DNA from 4 places in the Nicoliella sp. ESL1120 genome. Region 2 is predicted to be linked to each of the others. Evidence: riboswitches for the same ligand, from Rfam matches in the RefSeq annotation. Region 2 holds a riboswitch; each other region holds the start of a gene.
What was found. A riboswitch is a leader RNA that binds a small molecule or an ion and turns the genes downstream of it on or off. The one in region 2 is predicted to bind thiamine pyrophosphate.
Positions count from the first base shown of each region.

Region 1: linked by a shared signal. The riboswitch ahead of ACSYTE_RS02625 (ECF transporter S component) and the one ahead of thiS (sulfur carrier protein ThiS) in region 2 are both predicted to bind thiamine pyrophosphate.
Region 3: linked by a shared signal. The riboswitch ahead of thiW (energy coupling factor transporter S component ThiW) and the one ahead of thiS (sulfur carrier protein ThiS) in region 2 are both predicted to bind thiamine pyrophosphate.
Region 4: linked by a shared signal. The riboswitch ahead of ACSYTE_RS07855 (uracil-xanthine permease family protein) and the one ahead of thiS (sulfur carrier protein ThiS) in region 2 are both predicted to bind thiamine pyrophosphate.

Region 1 covers NZ_CP196383.1:659,336-661,540, reverse strand. The annotation lists gene ACSYTE_RS02630 (D-alanyl-D-alanine carboxypeptidase family protein) at 1-441, opposite strand, end outside; TPP riboswitch at 616-707, shown strand; gene ACSYTE_RS02625 (ECF transporter S component) at 800-1,354, shown strand; gene ACSYTE_RS02620 (ABC transporter ATP-binding protein) at 1,458-2,205, shown strand, end outside.
Region 2 covers NZ_CP196384.1:37,534-39,738, reverse strand. The annotation lists gene ACSYTE_RS07005 (thiazole synthase) at 1-20, opposite strand, end outside; gene thiF (sulfur carrier protein ThiS adenylyltransferase ThiF) at 22-684, opposite strand; gene thiS (sulfur carrier protein ThiS) at 687-884, opposite strand; TPP riboswitch at 933-1,027, opposite strand; TPP riboswitch at 1,110-1,203, opposite strand; gene ACSYTE_RS06990 (amino acid permease) at 1,351-2,205, opposite strand, start outside.
Region 3 covers NZ_CP196384.1:154,155-156,359, reverse strand. The annotation lists gene ACSYTE_RS07680 (acetyl-CoA carboxylase) at 1-162, shown strand, start outside; gene ACSYTE_RS07675 (deoxynucleoside kinase) at 220-849, shown strand; TPP riboswitch at 911-1,003, shown strand; gene thiW (energy coupling factor transporter S component ThiW) at 1,082-1,594, shown strand; gene ACSYTE_RS07665 (NosD domain-containing protein) at 1,671-2,205, opposite strand, start outside.
Region 4 covers NZ_CP196384.1:193,189-195,393, forward strand. The annotation lists gene ACSYTE_RS07855 (uracil-xanthine permease family protein) at 1-957, opposite strand, end outside; TPP riboswitch at 1,063-1,169, opposite strand; gene ACSYTE_RS07860 (amino acid ABC transporter ATP-binding protein) at 1,398-2,126, opposite strand; gene ACSYTE_RS07865 (amino acid ABC transporter substrate-binding protein/permease) at 2,123-2,205, opposite strand, start outside.

The sequences.
Region 1 (2,205 bases), on a different replicon from region 2:
AGCAACCAGCTTAAAGCCACCACCAACGTTATTATTGTAACTCATGCTCCGTAAGCCAGCATTAGAAGTATCAACGACTTGATTCCAGCCATTCGTCTCCTGTGCTTTTCTGACCACCAGGTACAATGACATTAACTTGGCTGTGGATGCCACCTTCATTTTTTGATTAATGTTTTTAGCATAGATGACCTGTCCGTTCGTAGCATCGATCGCAATTGCAGCCGCTGCATTCTTCATCTTATAGTTTCCAGGAACAATATTATTAGTAGTGATTCCTGATGCACCATCGTCATAGTTATAATCATAATTATAATCAGCACTGACATTAACTGTTTTTGTCGAAACAACATCTAAAAATGGAGTAATTTCTGATGCTGATGCTAATCCGACAACAGCAGTTAATACAATTGCCATCTTTTTAAAATTCTTTTTAAGATCCATTTAACCAACCCTTCTCTGATTTCGATATCCTAAATAATAAGTTAACACCTTAGCACTTTATTAACAATTGATTATTGATAAATGTAAACGAAGTGTTATTTAAGATTTATGCCTGTAATATTCAAACTTGCATTTAAGAAAAAATTAAGTTATACTGTTCTAGTTAATTAAATAGATAGATGTTTGGGGTGCCTTTTTTGGCTGAGATGATACCCATTGAACCTGATCCAGTCCGTACTGGTGGAGGGAAACGTTTTATCAATGGTGTACATATTCCGAAAGGGACCTCAGTATTTGAGGTCCCTTTTTTCTGTCTATCTAAAATAATTGTTTAATTTATTGAAGGGAAGGATTTTCCATGTCTAAAAAATGGAGTCTTAGAAACATTATTTTAATTGCATTGATCGCAATTGTCTGTGGGGTTATTTTCTGGTTGACTAGTTTTATCTATAACGCATTAACACTAGTTTTAACACCAATTGGTCTTGCTCCCGCAGCAAACGATATTTCACTTGGTCTTTGGATCGTTGCTGGTCCATTAGCAGGGGCTATTTTCAGAATGCCTGGTGTTTCCATTTTCTCAGAAGTTGCTGGAGCCGTTGTTGAAATGTTCTTGGGTGACCAATGGGGAGTTATGAACGTTGTCTCAGGTTTAATTCAAGGTGCCGGAGCAGAATTAGGTTTTGCAGTTACTGGTTACAAGAAGTACGGCCACTTCCAATTATTGTTAGGTAGTATCTTCACTACCATCATTACTTTTACTTGGGATTGGTTCAAGAATGGATACAACGCATACGGTTTTGGAATGTTGATCTTCTTATTCATCGTTAGATTTATTTCAATCTGGGTATTTAGTGACCCAATTCCATTGGCCATCAAGAAGCTCCTAAACAGAAGCCACGCCATTGCATAATCATTTTAACGATTCAATGCTTCATAAATTTAAATGAATTTAAAGCACTTATAAAGCCAAGCTTGTAAGTGCTTTATTTTTAAATTACCAGGAGGAATTAACCATGACCACCGTTTCAGTTAGTCATTTTACATTTACCTACCAGCATCGCTCACAACCAGTATTAGAAGACGTGAACCTAACCTTTCCGAACGAAAAAATTAGCTTGATCGCTGGACCATCTGGAACTGGTAAATCGACGCTTTTAAAGTCAATTGCCGGTTTATATCCTGAGTTTGCCAATGGTGATTACACTGGTGAAATTAAAATTGGTGACAAGGAGATCAAAGACATTGCCCCTACTGACTTCAGCGGATATGTATCAATGATGTTTCAAAACCCCAATCAACAGTTTACGATGACGAACGTATATGATGAACTCCAATTTGCACTTGAGAATAGACAGTTAGATCCTAAAATCATCCCCCAACGAATCGATGATGCACTAGAATTCGTGAACATCACTAAGTTAAAGCACCGTGACTTGAACGCCCTATCCGGTGGTGAAAAACAAAAGGTCGCCTTAGCCATCATCATCGCAATGGATTCCGACGTTATTTTATTGGACGAACCATTTGCGAGTCTAGATCGTCAATCGCGAAGTGATCTGCTATATCAATTGACCCGCTTACGTGATCAAAAGAATAAAACGATCATCTTAGTGGACCATGACCTTTCTGGTTACGACGACATTGTCGATACGTTCTTCTACCTGAAACCCAACCAATTTCAAATTCAACAGTTAAGTAATGCAGAGGTCCAAAAACTATTAGTACCATTTGATAATCAAGAGTTAGCGGCCGTCCACTTCC
Region 2 (2,205 bases):
AAATCGTCTTTAATTGCCATGTTAAATTTCCTCCTTATTTTCAACCACTGGTAGTTGCATGAGTAATCTTAAAATTGCGTTTGCTTGATGACCGGCACAAATAATTACCCGTGGTGCCATCAATCCCTCTGATCCACTCGTCTGGCCATCACCACTAATGTAGACGTTTGGGGATTGTTGTTTGGTTTGAATTTGATTTGCACCATGGACCCCCGCTAATCCGTTGCCCATTACTAATGATTTATCTGGAAAAGCACTGGTCGCCCCATCGAGTAGCATCGCCTTGGCAGCAGGGTTATCAAAAGCTTCACAAATAATGTCACAGTCAGCAAAGAGTTGCTCAATATTTTCAGCACTGACCTTTGTTTTAATCGCATCCACTTTAATAAAGGGATTAAATTCTAATAAATTTTGCTTTAATGCAGTGACCTTTGGCATCCCAATTTGACTGAACTTGAACTGTTGGCGGTTCAAGTTGCTTAATTCCACATCGTCAAAATCGATTAGGGTCAAATGGCCCACACCAGAACGCGCCAATGCAATTGCAATGTTAGATCCTAACCCGCCTGAACCTGCAATCGTAACGTGTGCATTCTTTAGGGCCTGATACGAGTTATCAACATTACGATCCTTCATCTGCATAAAAAAATCTTCAACACTGATTCCATCAATTTGAACCGTCATTGCTAACCACCTCCTACGAAAGAAATTAATTCAACGTGATCATTTGGATTTAAAGTAATTCCATCGATTTCATTGCGATGGACGATTGATCCGTTTAATTCGACCACAACGTTATCTTGATGCTGAGCATATTGAGCCAATAAGAATGATAGCGGTTTTCCCGCCAATGCTTCCACTGGCTTTCCATTAATGGTTACCAAAATAAAAACCTCCTTTCTAGACCCAAGAAAGGAGGTTTTTTAACGCACTAGTTAAGATTAAACCCCTTCCTTCGGTAGTATCAACTACATCAGGTTCAATGAGTATAATCTCAGCCAATTACTTGGCACCCCAGTGTTTAAATTATCATCACAATTGTAAATAAAAAAACGGTTCCCCTAGTAAAACCCAGGAGAACCGTCCTAATTATTCGATAATTAATCAGCGATAAAAGAACTGCATCTCCCTTCGCTGGTATTAACCAAATCAGGTTCAATGGGTATAATCTCAGCCAATTACTTGGCACCCCAGATACAATGTGATAAATATTTAATTTTGAACAACCTTATATTAACATTAAGGTGAAAAATTTGTCAATAATAAAATTTTAAGCCAAGGACAATTTGATAAAAAGCTAGCAACAAAAAAATATCTTATTATCGATCGATAATAAGATATTTTTTAATATTATCCATTTATACTTGCTTCTGATTTTCTTTGGCTAATCAATACATATCCACCAAATCCAACTGCCCATACAATTGCAGCAATGGCACCTACAACATCATCGGGAATGAAGAATAAACTAGCGAAGATTACCAAAAAGAAAGCGATGGTGAGCGGACTGGTAACATTGTACCAAGGCATTTTAAACCCATTTTCAATATAATCACTTGATTGACGATATTTCCGATGTGCAAGCATTGTTAATGCGTATACCAAGATATACATATCACTAGATGCACCAGTTACGATTGTAAAGACTGCTCCAGTCGCTGCACTAAGGCTCATAATTGGAGTGATCAATGCCAAACTAGCTGATAGTAAAATGGCAGCTGCCGGAACCCCAGAATTAGAGATTTTACCAAACTTTTCCTTCATGAAGCTGCCTTCCTTTGCTTCAGTCGCTAGTTGGTAAAAGTGACGACCAGCTGAGAAGATACAGCTATTTAATGCCGAAGCAGCAGAAGTTAGAACCACAAAGTTGATCACAGCTGCAGCAGCTGGAATTCCAACCAATTGGAAAACTTGAACGAATGGACTTTTATCTGGTGAAAGTGAAGTCCATGGAATAATTCCCATAATTACCACCAATGCACCAATGTAGAATAGTAAGATGCGAAGTAAGGTTTCATTAACTGCCTTCTTGATCACGTGCCGTGGATTCTTTGCTTCACCAATCGTGATACTTACGAATTCAATTCCTTGAAAGGCGAAGAATACCATTGGAAACGCAGAAATAAAGTTAAATGAACCGTGGGGGAATAATGTCAAATTATTAGTAATGTTAGCGAGTGATGCATGACCAAGTGGCGTTGCGCT
Region 3 (2,205 bases), 120 kb from region 2:
CAAACGCTTACTAGGGTGGTTCCACTTCATGAAATTGATGATTACGACATGAATGCGTTGTTTTTAATTTTAAGATTTTTAAATCAAGAGTGTCACCTGTCGATTGAGTTTCGTAATTTCACAGCTCAAGAGGTAATCATTTTGAAACACTACTTCCACTAGGATATTATTAAACTGATTTGATATAATGGAAATAACTATTTAATGGGGGTGATCTTAATGATTACATTAGCTGGTACAGTTGGTTCTGGTAAAACATCATTAGCGCAGAAGCTAGCAGAACATTTAGATACGGATGCTTTTTTGGAACCCGTTGAAAGTAATCCAATTTTACCAAAGTTTTATGCAAATCCAAAAAAGTATGGTTTTCTTTTACAAATTTATTTTTTGAATAAACGATTGGAAATGATTAAAAAGGCGCAGACTCATCATAACAATGTTTTAGATCGTTCAATTTATGAAGACTCCGTTTTTACAGATGTTAACTATAAATTGGGTAATATTAACTTAACTGAAAAGAACGTTTATGATAGCCTTTTGAACAATATGATGCAAGAAATACCAAATTCCAACCGTAAGAAAAAACCAGACTTATTGGTTTTCATTGATATTGATATTAATCACCAATTAGAGCATATTAAACGGCGGGGCCGTGAGTTTGAACAGGTTAATAATAATCAACATTTATTGGATTACTATCAAAAATTACAGTTAGCATATCAACGTTGGTATGATAGTTATCGTGAAAGTCCTAAAATGAAGATTAATGGTAATCGTTATGATTATGTTAATAATCCTGATGATTTAACTGAAGTACTTAGACAGATCGAATATCACGTTGTTAAATAATTAGTTTTGACTAATTTTATGCATTATAGTAGTATTGATTACGTTATAATAATTTAAAGTATAAATATTAATGGGGTGCCGATTGTTGGCTGAGATTATACCCATGAACCTGATCCAGGTAATGCTGGCGATAGGGATTAATCATAATTCAACCATAATAATCTCTATCTATTTAGATAGGGATTTTTTATTTTGGGACACTATTATTTATTTATACACAGGAGGATGAAGAATGGGTCAACAAAATCGAATTCAAAAGGTAACGATTTTGGCAATTATGATTGCATTGGATTTTGTGCTATCACCGATTTTCAGAATTGAAGGGATGGCACCAATGTCTAGTGTCTTAAACGTTACTGCTGCAGTAATGATGGGACCAGTTTATGCAACGGTTATGGCAGTCGTGTGTGCATTGATGAGAATGTTATTTTTAGGAATCCCACCATTAGCATTTACTGGGGCTGTCTTTGGAGCATTCTTAGCTGGAATATTATACTTATATAAGCGTAATACCTGGATGGCAATTATTGGGGAAGTAATTGGCACTGGGTTAATTGGCTCACTAGCATCATATCCAGTAATGGTTTGGTATACCGGTACACATAGTCAATTGTTTTGGTTTGTATTTACACCTCGCTTTTTTGGTGGGGCAATTTCAGGATCAATCATTGCATACTTGATTCTCCTTAAGTTAGTAAAAACAAATCAATTTAAAAGGATTCAACGGTTATTCTTCAAAAATTAATTGCATTAAAATTAAAAGCGTAGCTATGTCATTCATAGCTACGCTTTTTTGATGTTATTTAATTTGGTGTCTACCATTAATTGCCAATTGGAATATTGACATTGGTAGGGTTATTACCATTTTGAAATTCATCATTGTTAATTGAATAGAGCACCTTGTTATTACTTGCATTTCCGTTGATAACAACCTTGGAGTTTGATGTAGCTCCGTCAATTGTATCTAATTTAATCGTGTTATTATTGCCCCCCATAATTAACTCACGGGTGGCCTCAGATTCTTGTTCTGAAGTGAGGTGATTTCCTTGAAGGACGTTATTGTTTCCTGAGATGTAAACATCCCCGATTTTTTTATCAAAGCCCTTTGGATTGTCCTTATTACCACGAATATAAATCGAGTTATTAGATAGGGTGTTATAGTTCCCAGTAATATAGATTGCCCGACTATAGTATGATTGAATGTTATTGTTTGAAATCATAACATGATCACCGTTATTAACTTCAACATTGGTGAATCCATCTGGATAAATGTTGTTATTGGAGATATTTGCAGCATATGGATTGTCTAATTTAACAGAAATACCACCAGGTTGAGCACCGATAAAGTTATTAACA
Region 4 (2,205 bases), 160 kb from region 2:
TAGGATTGGTTTTCTAGAATGAATGCCAGTCAGCTTCATTACTCCTAAGTTTTGAGCAAATGCTGTGGTTGGGAACCCACCAATTAGTGATGACAAGATTGATCCCGCTGCTTCACCAGCAATTCCCTTTTCCATTCTCTTTTGGTCCACCTTAGTATTAGTTACATCAGCCGATGCTTCATATACTCCCAATGCCTCAATAATCGCCACACAGTAGGCAATGAAGAACGTTAAGAAGATGGTCCAATTAAACTTCAACATCCCATAAGGAAGGATGTGTGGTAAACCGAACAGTGGCTTAGAACCAACCGCTGATAGATTGATCATGCCAGTCAATCCTGCAATCAGATCACCAGCTACCAATGCAATTAAAAATGAATAGCGATGCCAAGCACCCTTTCCAAAAATCGATAAAAAGACTACGATTCCTGCGGTTACAATTGCTACGAATAAGGTCTTGGGTGATGCAAATGATGCTGCAGTCGGGTCCCCACCTAAAAATTCCGCTAGTGTAAAACTAGCTAATGAGACCCCCACTAAAAAGATAATCGTTCCAGTGATTGCTGGTCGAAGCCATTTAGTTAACTTGGACAATAAACCAGTAACCGCTAAAAAGAAGGCTAAGATCGCACTTAGTAAAATCGATCCGCCAGCTGCGGGTAACGTCCCCGTTTTTCCAGCATTGATCATCAACGCATCAAAAGCTGCGGATGGTCCCTGCACAATTGGAAGGCGAACTAACTTAGTGGCTTGAATAATCGTTACTAACCCAGATGCAATAAAAATTGCATTAACTAAATTAGTCGATAAGCTCAGTGATAACCCAGCTGTTGAAGCCACAAAAATTGGATCTAACCATACATTTGAAACAAAAATATGTTGAATACTTGCAAGAAACGTTTGCCCCCATTTTAAGTTTGCGGGATCCAAACTTTGCTTTTCCTGTTCATTATTCATGAAAACATCTCTCCTTAAGCATTTTGGCTTAATTAAACTGAGAACCCAATTCACAACAAAAAATTGGATAGTTTTTACCCACCATAAAAAGAATTGGATAGTTTTCATAAATATCCGCTGCATTCCTACGCTGGTACTAACCAGATCAGGTTCATTAGGGTCAAGGTTTTGATTAACCTAGTCTCAGCCGAACGGCTCCCCTTGCAGTTAATTAAGTAATTTGAGTATAGCATAATCAAACAACAAGCAAAAGTGACATTTTTAGATAAATGTTTCAAAAAATAGTGGATACTATAGTAACAAAAAAGTTATTTTATTTTTAGTGAACCAACCAATTCGCCTCCTAAAGAGTTGATTTAGCCATCATCCAAATTGTTATCAAAGCATAAAAAATAACCACCTTACGAAATTCGCAAGATGGTTATTTCATTATTTATTTTTTATAGCACTTTTTCCAAGAATGATTGTAATCTGGCATTTTTAGGATGATCAAAGATTTCTTCAGGCGTTCCTGATTCCAAAATCTTACCGTCATCAACAAAGACCACGCGGTCCGCAACTTCACGGGCAAAGCCCATTTCATGGGTTACGACCACCATTGTCATTCCATCCTTAGCCAAACGCTTCATTACTTGCAAAACATCACCAACCATTTCTGGATCAAGGGCACTGGTGGGTTCGTCAAATAACATGATGTCTGGCTTCATGGCTAAAGCACGGGCAATGGCGATCCGTTGTTTTTGACCACCAGAAAGTGATTGCACCTTTGCATCAAATTTTTGGGAAAGGTTAACAACTTCCAAGAGTTTCTTGGCTTGTTCAGCAGCTTCTTCCTTAGTTTCCTTCTTTAACTCAACTGGTGCTAACATGATGTTGTCACCAACTGAAAGATTGTTAAAGAGGTTGAAATGTTGGAACACCATCCCGATGTTTTCACGAACCTTATTCATATCGGTCTTTGGGTCTGCGATGTCCTTCCCATCAATGATTACGGAACCAGAGGTTGGTTCTTCCAACTTATTCAAGGTTCTTAATAACGTACTTTTCCCAGATCCGGATGGTCCGATAATTACGACCACTTCGTTTTTTTGAACTTGAAAGTCAACGTTCTTTAAAACGTGGTTGCTCCCGTAGTTCTTGACTAGGTTTTTAACGTCTACTTTAATCATAATCTAGTTCTCCTTTCACCCCATTTAGATAACCAGGTCAACAGCGTGATCACGATTAAGTAAATCAAAGCAACAATTG